One region of the Sutcliffiella sp. NPDC057660 genome, then DNA from elsewhere that is predicted to be linked to it. Evidence: predicted binding sites of a transcription regulator. Region 1 holds the regulator's gene; each other region holds the start of a gene.
What was found. Region 1 encodes Rex, which represses fermentation and respiration genes when NADH is low (regulators of the CRP and FNR family bind a similar motif). Its sites were predicted from a motif close to TTGTGAAATATTTCACAA; they were not measured.
Positions count from the first base shown of each region.

Region 2: a site for Rex is predicted at 1,683-1,700, ahead of ACFVAD_RS02690 (L-lactate dehydrogenase). Genes of this name have one in related genera too.
Region 3: a site for Rex is predicted at 1,956-1,973, ahead of cydD (thiol reductant ABC exporter subunit CydD). Genes of this name have one in related genera too.
Region 4: a site for Rex is predicted at 1,642-1,659, ahead of ACFVAD_RS16100 (AtpZ/AtpI family protein). Genes of this name have one in related genera too.

Region 1 is NZ_JBHVHV010000027.1:7,603-10,732, reverse strand. Features, by position in the region: gene ACFVAD_RS23025 (CPBP family intramembrane glutamic endopeptidase) at 1-246, shown strand, start outside; gene ACFVAD_RS23020 (YdiK family protein) at 297-497, shown strand; gene tatC (twin-arginine translocase subunit TatC) at 522-1,277, opposite strand; gene ACFVAD_RS23010 (twin-arginine translocase TatA/TatE family subunit) at 1,295-1,480, opposite strand; gene ACFVAD_RS23005 (redox-sensing transcriptional repressor Rex) at 1,521-2,159, opposite strand; gene ACFVAD_RS23000 (ABC-F family ATP-binding cassette domain-containing protein) at 2,353-3,130, shown strand, end outside.
Region 2 is NZ_JBHVHV010000002.1:196,235-199,364, reverse strand. Features, by position in the region: gene rpmG (50S ribosomal protein L33) at 1-104, opposite strand, end outside; gene ACFVAD_RS02700 (5-formyltetrahydrofolate cyclo-ligase) at 308-880, shown strand; gene ACFVAD_RS02695 (DUF92 domain-containing protein) at 858-1,655, shown strand; gene ACFVAD_RS02690 (L-lactate dehydrogenase) at 1,758-2,702, shown strand; gene ACFVAD_RS02685 (hypothetical protein) at 2,866-3,045, shown strand.
Region 3 is NZ_JBHVHV010000014.1:51,842-54,971, forward strand. Features, by position in the region: gene cydC (thiol reductant ABC exporter subunit CydC) at 1-163, opposite strand, end outside; gene cydD (thiol reductant ABC exporter subunit CydD) at 160-1,893, opposite strand; SAM riboswitch class I at 2,492-2,615, shown strand; gene ACFVAD_RS16820 (methionine biosynthesis PLP-dependent protein) at 2,739-3,130, shown strand, end outside.
Region 4 is NZ_JBHVHV010000013.1:91,347-94,476, forward strand. Features, by position in the region: gene ACFVAD_RS16095 (S8 family serine peptidase) at 1-1,456, shown strand, start outside; gene ACFVAD_RS16100 (AtpZ/AtpI family protein) at 1,856-2,077, shown strand; gene ACFVAD_RS16105 (ATP synthase subunit I) at 2,079-2,462, shown strand; gene atpB (F0F1 ATP synthase subunit A) at 2,469-3,130, shown strand, end outside.

The DNA.
Region 1 (3,130 bases):
AGCTCCCTTCTTTTTGCTATTGTCCATAATGATTTCAAGCATCTGTTGATTTACTTTGTAATGGGTGGGATCTTTGCCTTCCTATATGTCAAAACAAACCGCATCATTGTTCCGATCATCGCCCATGTCGCCATGAATAGCTTTGTTGTCATTGTGCAGTATGTGTTCAGGGAAGATATCGAAGAAATGATCAAGCAAATGGAAGAGATGCAGAATGCGTTACCGAATCTTATCTCCTTCTTCTGATAGTTTAAAGAATCAATGATAAAGCCATCTACAACTGGAGGACTAGCACAATGAAAATAAAACCGATCAATATGGCCTTTTTCTATGCCGTCATGGGATGTCTATTTACGTATTTGGCAGTTGCGTCATTCAAGGAAAGCGTCTTTGAATGGCACACCATGCTGCTGATGCTGATCGCCACCTTCGACTTCGGCGTTTCCATCCGGGCATTTCTGCTTCATAAGAAAATAAAAAGTATGCAAAAAAAATAGGCTACTTACCTTTACGGTAGTTGCCTATTTTTTATTTAATTCCTCATTCAACTTTGCTTCCGCAAGCTTGACCTTTTTATAGCCGAAGCGGGAAATGATGATGCTGATCTCGTAAAGGATAAGAAGCGGTACTGTCACCATTAGATGAGAGATGATCTCCGGCGGCGTAATCAATGCTCCTATTACTAGCAATACGAAGTACGCGTACTTTCTTATTTTCACGAGGATAGCTGGAGTGATAATCCCAAGCCTAGTTAAGAACATCACAATAACCGGCATCTGAAACAGGATGCCGAATGGCAAGGTCAGCTGGAACAGGAATTGGAAATATTCGTTGATCCCGATCACTTGGTTGATATCCAGGCGGTCTGCCAGATTGCTCATGAACTTCACAACAAACGGAAACAGTATGAAGTAGGAGAATGTCAGTCCACTCAGGAACAAGAAGAGGGATATTGGGATATAGCTTAACGTCACTTTCCGCTCCCGCTCATACAAACCGGGGCTGATAAAAGACCAAATCTGATAGAGCGTAACGGGGAACGTAATGATAAATGCAATCAAAAAAGAAAACTGCATGAAGATCTTGATTGGATCTGTAATGCGAAAGGCATTCATCTGTAGCGCTTCCGCTTCATTTGTGTGCTGTAAATAGACAATGATCGGTTCCGCGAGGAAAAAACCGCCGATCGCTGAGACGAAAAAGAAGGAAGCAATGATGATCACTCTTTTTCGGAGCTCGCCTATATGGTCATACACCGACATTTCTCTATCTAGCATATATGTTCATCCTTACATTACTTCGTTTCTTCTTTTTTCTCTGGTTTGCTGTCGTCGTCATCCGCTAATCCTTTAGTTGCGTTTTTGAATTCACGCAATGTATTGCCAGCTGCCTTACCCAGTTGAGGTAATTTGCTTGGACCGAAGATTAGTAATGCTACGAAAACGATTAACAAGAGGCTACCCATTCCGATTGGACCCATTCTTGCCACCTCCTTGAAATATACTCATTCTACTACTTTTTCATTCTGTTGGATAGTGCTTGAGAAAATATACCAATGACTGTAGTTCTACGGCTAAATCAATATGATGGATACGGATGGTTTCCGGCACATTAATACGTGCTGGCGTAAAGTTCAGGATGCCCTTTACCCCTTTTTCCACCAATCTGTCTGCTATCGGCTGCGCTACTGGCGCCGGTACGGTGAGGATTGCCACCGTCACATCCTTCGGCAGATGCTCCTCGATGTCATCAAGATGATACACCGGTACACCGCCGATCTCCGTGCCGATTTTCGACTCGTCGATATCAAAGGCCATCACGATCTTCGTGTTATTGTTTTTCATGAAATTGTAATGCAGGAAAGCTGTCCCCAAGTTTCCTACACCTATTAGAGTAACATAAGTCAATTCATCCTGGTCGAGCGTTTTCCGGAAAAAAGTTAACAAATATTGAACATTATAGCCATATCCCTTTTTCCCCAGTGCCCCAAAATAGCTGAAGTCTCTTCTGATTGTGGCGGAATCCACTTTCACCGCTTCACTCAGCTCTGCGGACGAAACCCGCTGCTTTCCCGATGTATTCAAGTTCTTAAGAAAACGGTAATACAAAGGCAATCTCTTGGCAGTCGCCTGCGGTATTTTCATCGGTTCGTTATTCATCTTACTCCCCCATTGTCCAACCAGTTTGCGGTTCTTTTCTATATGTAACGGATGCCGGCTCCGTTTTTCGGATTTTAAATCGCTTTCATTTTACCCTATTCCGTGCAATTTTGTAAGAGGTTGCCGTTTCCAATTCTTGAAGTGGCGCTTGAAGAAGTATACACTTACATTAGAATTGCATGAGGTGAAAATGATGATTATTTTACAGATAAATCAATTAACGAAATATTTTGGTGCTGACCTTATTCTATCGAATATAAAACTAGAAGTACAATCGAAAGACAGAATTGCGCTTGTTGGACGTAATGGTGCAGGGAAGTCTACCTTATTAAAGATCATTTCCAATCAGCTGTCCTATGATTCCGGTGATATCATCAAGCCAAAGGTTGTAACAATCGGATATCTTGCACAGGATACTGGGCTGCAGACAGAGCGTTCCATCTGGGATGAAATGCTGACTGTGTTTTCCGGTCTAAAAGAGATGGAAAATCAGATGCGCACGCTGGAAGCGAAAATGGGAGATCCCGCTTATTTTGAGGATGGCCCGCTTTACGCCCGCATTCTGAAGGAGTATGACGAAATTCAGGAAGCCTTCAAGCAGAAGGGCGGCTTTCAATATGAAGCGGACATCCGCTCCGTGCTTCACGGCCTTCGCTTTTCCGAATTTGATTATCAGACCCCAATCGAGACACTGAGCGGTGGACAGAGAACCCGTCTTGCGCTTGCCAAGCTTTTGCTGACCAAGCCGGATCTATTGATTCTGGATGAGCCGACGAACCATCTCGACATCGATACCCTTTCCTGGCTTGAAGGATATCTCCAGAGCTATCCGGGTGCATTACTTATTGTTTCCCATGACCGCTACTTCCTAGACAAGGTGGTCACAACCGTCTATGAAATCTCCCGGAAGCAGTCTGCGAAGTTCCTTGGCAACTATAGTGCGTACCTTGCCCAGAAGGCCGAGCAATACG
Region 2 (3,130 bases), on a different contig from region 1:
TATTTTTTAAGCTCAAGACGATCTGGGTTGTTACGTTTATTTTTAGTCGTGATATAGTTACGATCACCAGTTTCAGTACAAGCTAAAGTTACGTTTACGCGCATCGTTATCCCTCCAAACATATAAAGCTTTCAATTCAGACCTTACTATAATATCACCTTTTTTTTCGGAATGCCAGTCTTTTTTCAGTGGTGGAAAAATAGACGGTAAATCCTGCATCTTTTTCTCTCCTCCATTAGAAGAAAGTCGTGTTTCTTGTTATATTCTTAATAGAGAGAAATGATAATGGTAAGGAGCGTTTTCTGATATGTGCAAAGAAAAACAGCGGGAAGAAATGAAAAAATGGTTGTCTGGACTTGCTAAAGATTCTTACGACCAGAAATCCCGAAAAATTCATCAAGCACTTTTTTCATCGGCTGAATGGAAGAAAGCACAGATAGTGGGGGTGACAGTTTCGAGGGTTCCGGAAGTGGACACCATCCCAATTATCGAACAGGCCTGGCTTGAAAAGAAACTGGTCGCTGTTCCAAAATGCCATCCCAAGGATAAAAGCATGGAATTCTTTCTAATGAAAGGATTCGATGAACTGGAGACTGTCTACTTTGGGTTAAGGGAGCCAGACCCCACTCGCACCATCCCTTGTGAAAAATCAACAATGGATCTCATTCTCGTACCGGGACTCATCTTTGATAAGAAGGGCTACCGGATCGGGTTTGGTGGAGGCTACTATGACCGATTTTTAACAGATTACAACGGGACCACTGTCTCTTTGGCCTTCTATGAACAGGTAAAAGAAGAGTTGGAACATGAAACATTTGATATTCCTGTAAGCAAAATAATGACGGATGAAACAACTTATGACTGTACTGTTGGAGAATAGCGCGGTGCTGCTCGCGGGAATCCTCCTGCTTGCCGGGCTGGGGTATAAAGCCAAGGCACTTTCAAGGTCAGGCGCAATCGGCACATGCATCATCGGCATCATGATTGCTGCCGGGTTCAAAGGCTATGGGCTTCTATTGATCGGTATCTTTTTTGTAACCTCGAGTCTGTGGAGCAGGTATAAAAAGAAGAGCAAGGCAAATGTGGATGAAATCCTGGAAAAAGGGTCACGGCGCGACATCTTTCAAGTATTTGCAAACGGGATGGTTCCTGCAGGTTTTAGTTTGGGCTTCTTACTCTATCCCTCTGAAGCATGGTTGATCGGGTTTGTAACAGCGATAGCAGCGGCAAATTCAGATACCTGGGCATCAGAAATCGGCACGCTTAGCAAGCAGGATCCTGTTTCTATTCTTACCCTTAGAAGAGTGGGCAGGGGTACTTCAGGGGCCATAAGTCTTCTGGGAACGGGAGCTTCTGTTGCAGGAGCTGGACTCATTGCTGCTGTGTCTTCCATTTTTTGGGCAGAGATATCGCTTGGCACAGCCTTTCTAATTACCCTACTTGGAATACTTGGCTGTTTTGTTGATACCTATCTTGGCGCTTCGATTCAGGCTTCCTATCAATGCTCATTCTGTGGAAGGACCGTGGAAAGTCATTATCATTGTGGAGAGCCAGCGGAACTGGTGAAAGGATATCGAGCTGTAAATAATGACATGGTGAATATCGGGTCCATCGTATGCGTTTCTTTTCTGGCCGCGATACTCGCTGCTTCATAAACCTACATGACACATTATAGAAACATATTGCTCAGTGTTTCACAAACATTTGGTGTAAAATAAAGTTATAGTTAATCCTTGATAAGAAATGGGGAGATTGGTTTGAGAAATGGAATCAGTAGAGTCGCTTTGATTGGTACGGGATTCGTTGGTTCAAGTTATGCATTTGCAATGCTGAATCAAAATATATCGGAGGAGCTCGTCCTAATTGACCTCAATAAGGGAAAATCGGAAGGAGATGCCATGGACCTGAATCATGGTCTTGCCTTCGCTCCTGCTCCGACGAAGATATGGTATGGTGATTATCAGGATTGCAGGGATGCGGATATTGTGGTGATATGTGCAGGTGCGAACCAGAAGCCTGGTGAGACAAGGTTGGATTTGGTCGAAAAGAATGCCAAAATATTCAAGGGTATTGTCGATAAGGTAATGGAAAATGGATTCGACGGCATATTCCTTGTAGCAACCAACCCCGTTGACATCCTTACCTATGCTACATGGAAGTATTCCGGATTGCCAAAAGAAAGGGTAATCGGATCCGGGACCATATTGGATACTGCAAGATTTCGATTTCTTCTGGGAGACTATTTTCAAATCGACGCCAGAAATGTTCATGCCTACATAATCGGGGAGCATGGAGATACAGAGCTCCCGGTTTGGAGTAAGGCGGACATCGGTGGCAAACCGATCCTTGAATTGATGAAAGAAAAAGAAGAGTATAAAGAGGAAGACCTCGAGGAACTGTTTGTAAATGTCAGGGATGCTGCCTACCAGATCATTGAACGCAAGGGTGCCACCTATTATGGAATTGCCATGGGACTTGTCCGTCTGACAAAAGCGATACTACGGAACGAGAACTCCATCCTGACAGTCTCTGCTTACTTGGAAGGGGAGTATGACAGCAAAGATATTTATATAGGTGTCCCGGCAATCGTTAATAGAAACGGTATCCGTCAAGTGGTAGAAATAGAGTTGAATGAGAAAGAAAAAGAACAGTTTCATCATTCCGTTCAAGTGCTTACTAGCATCAAAGAGAAAGTCTTTTGATATTAGGCCCTGTTAATGTCTAGTGCTGATTTAATAAGAATCTAGCCTTTTGCGGAAATCAACAGCGGTGTTTAAAAGAATCTAATATTAAGAGGAAAAACATGTCTAATATTAGGCATGTTTTTCTTTTATTTGAAGCATCATAATAGCAGGAGGGATGATAATGGGATATTTAATCAGATTAGTTTTTATCATAGCAGGAGCTTATGCGATCTACCAGAACCGCTACCGGATCTTGAATTCCATTCTTGGAATAAGTCCGATCAGAAGGTTTGTGGTGGCCTTTGGAATGGACATCCCTTTTGTCCGGGATCGCTTCCTGCAAACGGTTTTTCGTGGGTGAAAATTCAGGCTGGAAATTAAAGTGATGGACTACCTGTCAATCCTCTCTTAACATGGAGTGGTTTAGTGGGTAGTTTTTTGTTGAT
Region 3 (3,130 bases), on a different contig from region 1:
GCGCGTAGATCGGAGGCATGAGCGCCGCTTTTGAAATCAAGTATCCGCTTGATGCGAAAAGCCCCACCGCCGCAATTCCTGCTGTGAATCCAAGCAAGATGGAAAGGAAAATATCCTTCTTCTCTATCATCATCAGCTTTATCACGATCGCTAAATCTTTCATTCCGCTCCACCTCCCTGCTGTACGGAAACCATTTGCCTGTAAGCGGGAACTGAGCTGAGAAGCGCTTCATGAGTACCCTCGGCGATCAGCTCCCCACCTTCCAACAAAAGGATTTTATCCGCTTTTTTTATCGTGTGCAGACGATGCGCCACTGTGATGACGGTCGACGTCTTCGCCAATTCCTCCATCGACCTCTGCAAAATCCGCTCCGTCTGCAAATCCAAACCTGTCGTCGGTTCATCGAAAAGAATGATATTCGGCCTCTTCAGGAAAGCCCTCGCCAAGGCAAGCCGCTGCTTTTCGCCTCCTGAAAGGCCTCTACCTGCTTCCCCGATTAATGTATCGAATCCATGCTCCAGTGATTGGATTAGTGGAAGAATGCCCGCCTTTTTCGCCGCGTGCTCCATTTCCTCGCGAGTAGCGTCAGCTTTTCCACCAATGGCGATGTTTTCGGCAATCGTTCCGGAAAAAAGATACGGGTTCTGTGAGATGTAGCTGAGCTGATCGAACCATTCTGATTCCCTGTAGCTATATAACGGTTGACCGTCTACCCGCACTTCCCCTATAGTCGGGGGGATCAGTCCAGCCATCAGATTAAGCAGCGTGGATTTCCCAGCCCCGCTTCTCCCGACAATGGCGATTTGTCCATAAGCAGGGATTTGAGTTTGTATGTTTTTCAGGGTGAAGCCGGTTGGCGCATAACTGAAACCGATGTTTTTCAGTTCGATGACTGGAGGCAATTCCGGGTTGGCCAGCTCTCCGCTGCCCCATTCGATCGGCTCTTCCTCCACCGCCAGCTCGTCTGTCACCTTTTTCGCTGCTCCCATGCTGCCACGCCCTGTATGGAACGCACTCCCTAGATCCTTCAGGTACAAGTAGAATTCAGGTGCCAGCACCAGAACGAAGAACGCCGGAAAGAATGTCATATTTTTAAAAACGACCATTTGCAGACCAATTTCCAATGCGATAAGTCCAATTGCAAGCATCGAAATCAGCTCTAGCATAAGTGAAGAAAGAAACGCAATCTTCAGCACTTCCATTGTCGCTTCACGGAAAGAAAGGCTGCTGTCACGGATGGTTTCCTTTTGCCTTTGTGACCTGCCGAACAGCTTCAAAGTGGTCAAGCCTTGCAGCGTATCAAGAAACCTTCCGGAGAACGCAGCAAGCTTATCCATCTGTTCTTCGGATTTCTTCTTCGTTTTAAGCCCCACTACAATCATAAATATGGGGATGAATGGTGCTGTGACAATAATGATCCATCCCGAATTCATATGCTGCGTGAAAATCGCAATCAGAATCATGATCGGCACTACAGATGACTGGATCATTTGCGGAATATAGCGGCTGAAATAGGGATCTATCTCATCCACCGCATCCATCATCACGCTTACCTTCTGCCCCGACTGACCCTTCAAGGAAGCAGAAATCGGGCTTTTAGAAAATTTATTTAAAAGTGCATGCCGGAAATCCCGTTTTACCTTTGATGCCATCTTCACACCAGCCACCCCGTTCAGATAGGTGAGCAAGGCTCTTGCCGCCATGACAGCCAAAAGTCCACCGAGGAATGGGATGATCTCCTGGAAAGTATGGCCTTTCAGGAAGATGCGATCTACTATCGTCACGAAAAAGTAAGCCTGCCCAATGACAGTGAACCCCGACAGAACAGCCAGAAAAATCAGCACCGCTCTAGTATTCCGTTGTGCCTTTGCTATCGTTTTCAGATCATTCATCGTTTGCCACTTCTCCTTTTAGATTGGCGTATATGTTAAGGTTAGTTAGTTTAAAATTAAGTTCGTGAAACATTTCACATACTATGTTTATTATAATGCATCCTGATTCAGTATGCCCGTCTGGAGATTGACCTTTTTATGACAATTTGTCTGTTCCCGAAAAGGAGAGGAATAAATCTTTTCCAGGCATACAAAGTTGGGCAGAAAATAGATTTGTTAGAATGATGTGGTGATTTGTTAGAATGACGGACCAATTTGTAAGAATGTTATCTAATTTTGTTAGAACGTTCTCTAGTTTTGTTAGAATGAGAGAACAATTTGTTAGAATCAGCAGAAAACAGGGCCTTAAACCAGCTCTATTCACTACCCATCACAAGAAAATCTCCCTCACAGCATGCTTTTCTACCTTTTGTGATCTATTTAAAAGAAGAATCGGCATCGGTTAATCAAAAATGATACCATCACCCAACAATTCATGTCTATTCCCCCCACCCCCAGCATAAAAATAATTTAATCGAGAAAAAAACATTGCATTCCACTCTCACCTGTTGTAAATTAGTTAAATAATCAAAATGATTCGTAAATTTCATAGTGAACTTTCTTATCCAGAGAGGTCGAGGGAAATGGCCCGTAGACACCTCAGCAACCAGCAGCGTCTCCACAGACGACTGAAAAGGTGCTAATTCCAGCAGGTTTTCATTTAAAACCTGTACAGATGAGAAGAATGAACTTTTTTGCAAAAGTCTTCTTCTTACAGAAGGCTTTTTTATATTCCCCCAAAAAAAGTCCCTGTCCTCCTCTCTGGTGATGAACGTTGTCCACTTACCATAGAGGAGGATATTTTTATGTATAAAACAGAAACGAAGCTAGCGCAAATTGGCAATCGCAGTGAAACGGCCACAGGCACCGTGAATCCCCCGGTCTATTTCTCGACCGCTTACCGTCATGAAGGGATCGGCCAGTCATCAGGCTACGATTATGTACGTACCGGAAACCCGACCCGCCAATTGCTCGAGCAGGCAATCGCGGACCTTGAGCATGGCGATCAAGGCTATGCGTGCAGTTCCGGTATGGCAGCAATCCTGACCGTACTTTCCCTTTTCCAATCCGGCGATGAGCTGATTGTCTGCAAGGACCTATACGGTGGGACATATCGTTTGTTTGAAGAGGGCTATAAAAAATGGGGGCTGTGTTGCAAGTATGTGGATACTAGTGATCTATCTTGCATTGAAGAGGC
Region 4 (3,130 bases), on a different contig from region 1:
CGACAAAGCGGTGGAGCATGGCGTGGTGGCGGTTACTTCAAGCGGCAATTCGGGGCCGAATCTTTGGACGGTCGGCTCGCCGGGTACCTCGGCACAGGCCATCTCGGTAGGTGCCTCGACGCCGCCCTTGAACATACCGCATCTTTCAGGGTTTCTTTCCAAAAAGGAAATCGAGATGCTCCCGCTTCAAGGGTCAGCGAAATGGATTTTTAACAACAGGCCCGTCAAGATGGTATATGTCGGACTTGGGGAAGATGACGATTTGAAGGATGTCGACCTGAAAGGGAAGATTGTCCTCATGGAACGGGGGAAGATCCCTTTTTCGGAAAAAGCGTGGAATGCCAGGGAAAAGGAAGCTGCTGCGCTTGTCATCTACAATAATCTGGAGGGGAATTTTACAGGATCCCTCGAGGTGGAGATGGACTTACCGGTGGTATCGATCTCCAGGGAGGATGGCCTCTATCTGAAAAAGCAGATCAACAGGAAGTTCTCCTATGTGAGGACGACCTATAAGTGGCATAAGGACGACATTGCAAGCTTCAGTTCCCGGGGTCCGGTGACGCACAACTGGGAGATAAAGCCCGATGTGGTTGCACCAGGTGTCGCCATTGACAGCACAATCCCGAATGGCTATCTTGCCCTCCAGGGAACGAGTATGGCGGCGCCGCATGTGGCAGGTGCGAGTGCGCTGCTCAAGCAGGCACATCCTGACTGGTCGCCGAGTAAAATAAAGGCCGCGCTCATGAATACGACCAAGCCGCTTGAAAAAGAGGACGGCACCCAATATTCCGTCCTCGAACAGGGCACAGGGCGGATCCAGCTCGAGGAAGCCATGAGGACAAACAGCCTCATCTATCCTGGAACGCTCAACTTCGGCATGTTCGAAAAAAAAGATACCCGCACGGAAAAGGTGATAGAGATCCAGGTGGAGAACGTATCGGACAGCGATATAAAGTACACGTTCACCCCTCCAAGAGCGTCAAAGGGAATCCAGTGGAAGGTCCCGATCTCTTTTACACTTAAGCCAAATGAAAAAAAGAAAACAGCCATAACGCTCGATATCACCCCAAATCAGCAGAAAACTGGAATGCATGAAGGATCGGTAATGGTAAAAGCGAACCACCAGGAGTTAAGGCTGCCTTTCCTATATATAATAGAAGAACCTGATTATCCAAGAATCATGGGCTTCCAGTTCGGCTACGGCGATAAGGAAGGGGAGTACCAATATGAAGTGTATCTACCCGAGGGAGCGGAGGAACTAGGAATAGCCCTCTATGAGTCGGACACCCTTCATTTCATCAAATTCCTAGACTGGGAACGCGACCTGCCAAGAGGACTCTTCAAAAAACAGCTCTCAGCCGATAAAGTAAAAGTAAAGGGCCTCGTGAAAGCCGTCGTATTCGCTAAAAAGCTCGAAAAAGAAGACTCTGTCGAAGCGGATCTTTATTTTGAGTGAATACTTGGACATATTTCACTAACAAGGTCAAGCAACCAGGCATGAGAACCGTGAATAGTCACATAATGTTCACAAACTACAAAGTTAAACCCGACAATATCTATGTTAAAATATTGATATACAACAGCCGAATGAGGAAAATGTTCATCATTTGGCTGTTTTTTTCTGGGTAATAATAGGAGAGGTTTTGAAGCGCTTCACCTGCAAATCTTACCAAGAAAACTTTGTCGATTTTTTCCGTATAACACATTGACATTGAATTTTGGCTATTGTATGCTTACAAAGGGTATAAAATGATAGGGTTTTCATAAGCCTTATGCAACCATTTTTATACATATTTAGCATCGTTTTTGAAGCAAGACCTCAGTATTTTACCGCATGAAAAACGGGGTGTTTTCTATGAGTGATAAACGCCGCCCATTCCAAGCAATGGCCTTGATGTCCGCGATCCTTTCCTACCTTGTCGGCCCAACCTTAGTCGGATTATTTGGTGGAAGATGGCTGGATGGCAAAATAGGCACAGAACCATTGTTTCTGATCATTGGACTTCTATTAGGACTAGCAGCCGGCGTATACGGCGTGTTGTATGCAGTCCGCCAATTCTTCTCAGGAGAGTCATAATATGCCTGAATCAAAAGAAAATCTCTTAAGGCACATAAAGTACTTTTTGTTCTTATTAGCCTTGTATGTTCTCGGTTGGGGTTTTACACCTTATCAGGACTGGTTTCTGGGGTTGATCCTCGGGACCCTTGTAAGCTTCTATAACCACTGGCTTCTGTACCAGAAGGTGAAAAAGTTCACAGACGCAGTTGCATCTGGGGCGAAGGCTTACACATTAGGATCATTTTCAAGAATGGCTGCTGCAGTCCTTGCTGTAGTCATCGCTGTGAGATTTCCGGAATACCTGAATCTCTACGGTGTCATCATAGGGATCATGACATCCTATATTGTCATTATCATAGATTCATTTGTTAAACTCTTTACAAGCAGTGGGGAAGAGAGGTGAGTAGTGTTGAATCACGGTGCTCCAATACAGACGCTTGAAATATATGGCTTCGACCTTCATTTCAATATGTCTAATATTTTAATGACAACGATTGCGGCAACGATAGTGTTCCTTATAGCCGTCCTGGCGACAAGAACCCTGGCGTTGAGACCTACAGGCATGCAGAACTTCATGGAATGGCTCGTAGATTTCGCAAAAGGAATCATTAGCAGTACAATGGATTACAAAACAGGCGGAAGATTCCTTGCGCTGGCATTGACCCTATTAATGTATGTATTCGTATCAAACATGTTAGGTCTGCCATTCGCAATCATCGTGGGCGAAGAACACAATTTATGGTGGAAATCCCCTACAGCCGACCCTGTAATCACACTTAGTCTCGCGGCAATGGTTGTTGCCTTGACGCACTATTATGGGATTAAGCTGAAAGGCGTCAAAGAATACGGGAAAGACTTCTTCAAACCGATGAGTTTCCTTTTCCCACTGAAGATCATAGAAGAATTTGCAAACACCTTGACTCTTGGTCTTCGTCTATACGGTAACATCTTTGCAGGGGAAATCTTGCTCGGGTTACTGGCAGGACTAGCAGTAACAGGCTATGAAACAGGTATCCTATCCGGGGTGCTTGGTACGCTGGCAGCTTTCATACCGATGTTGGTATGGCAGGC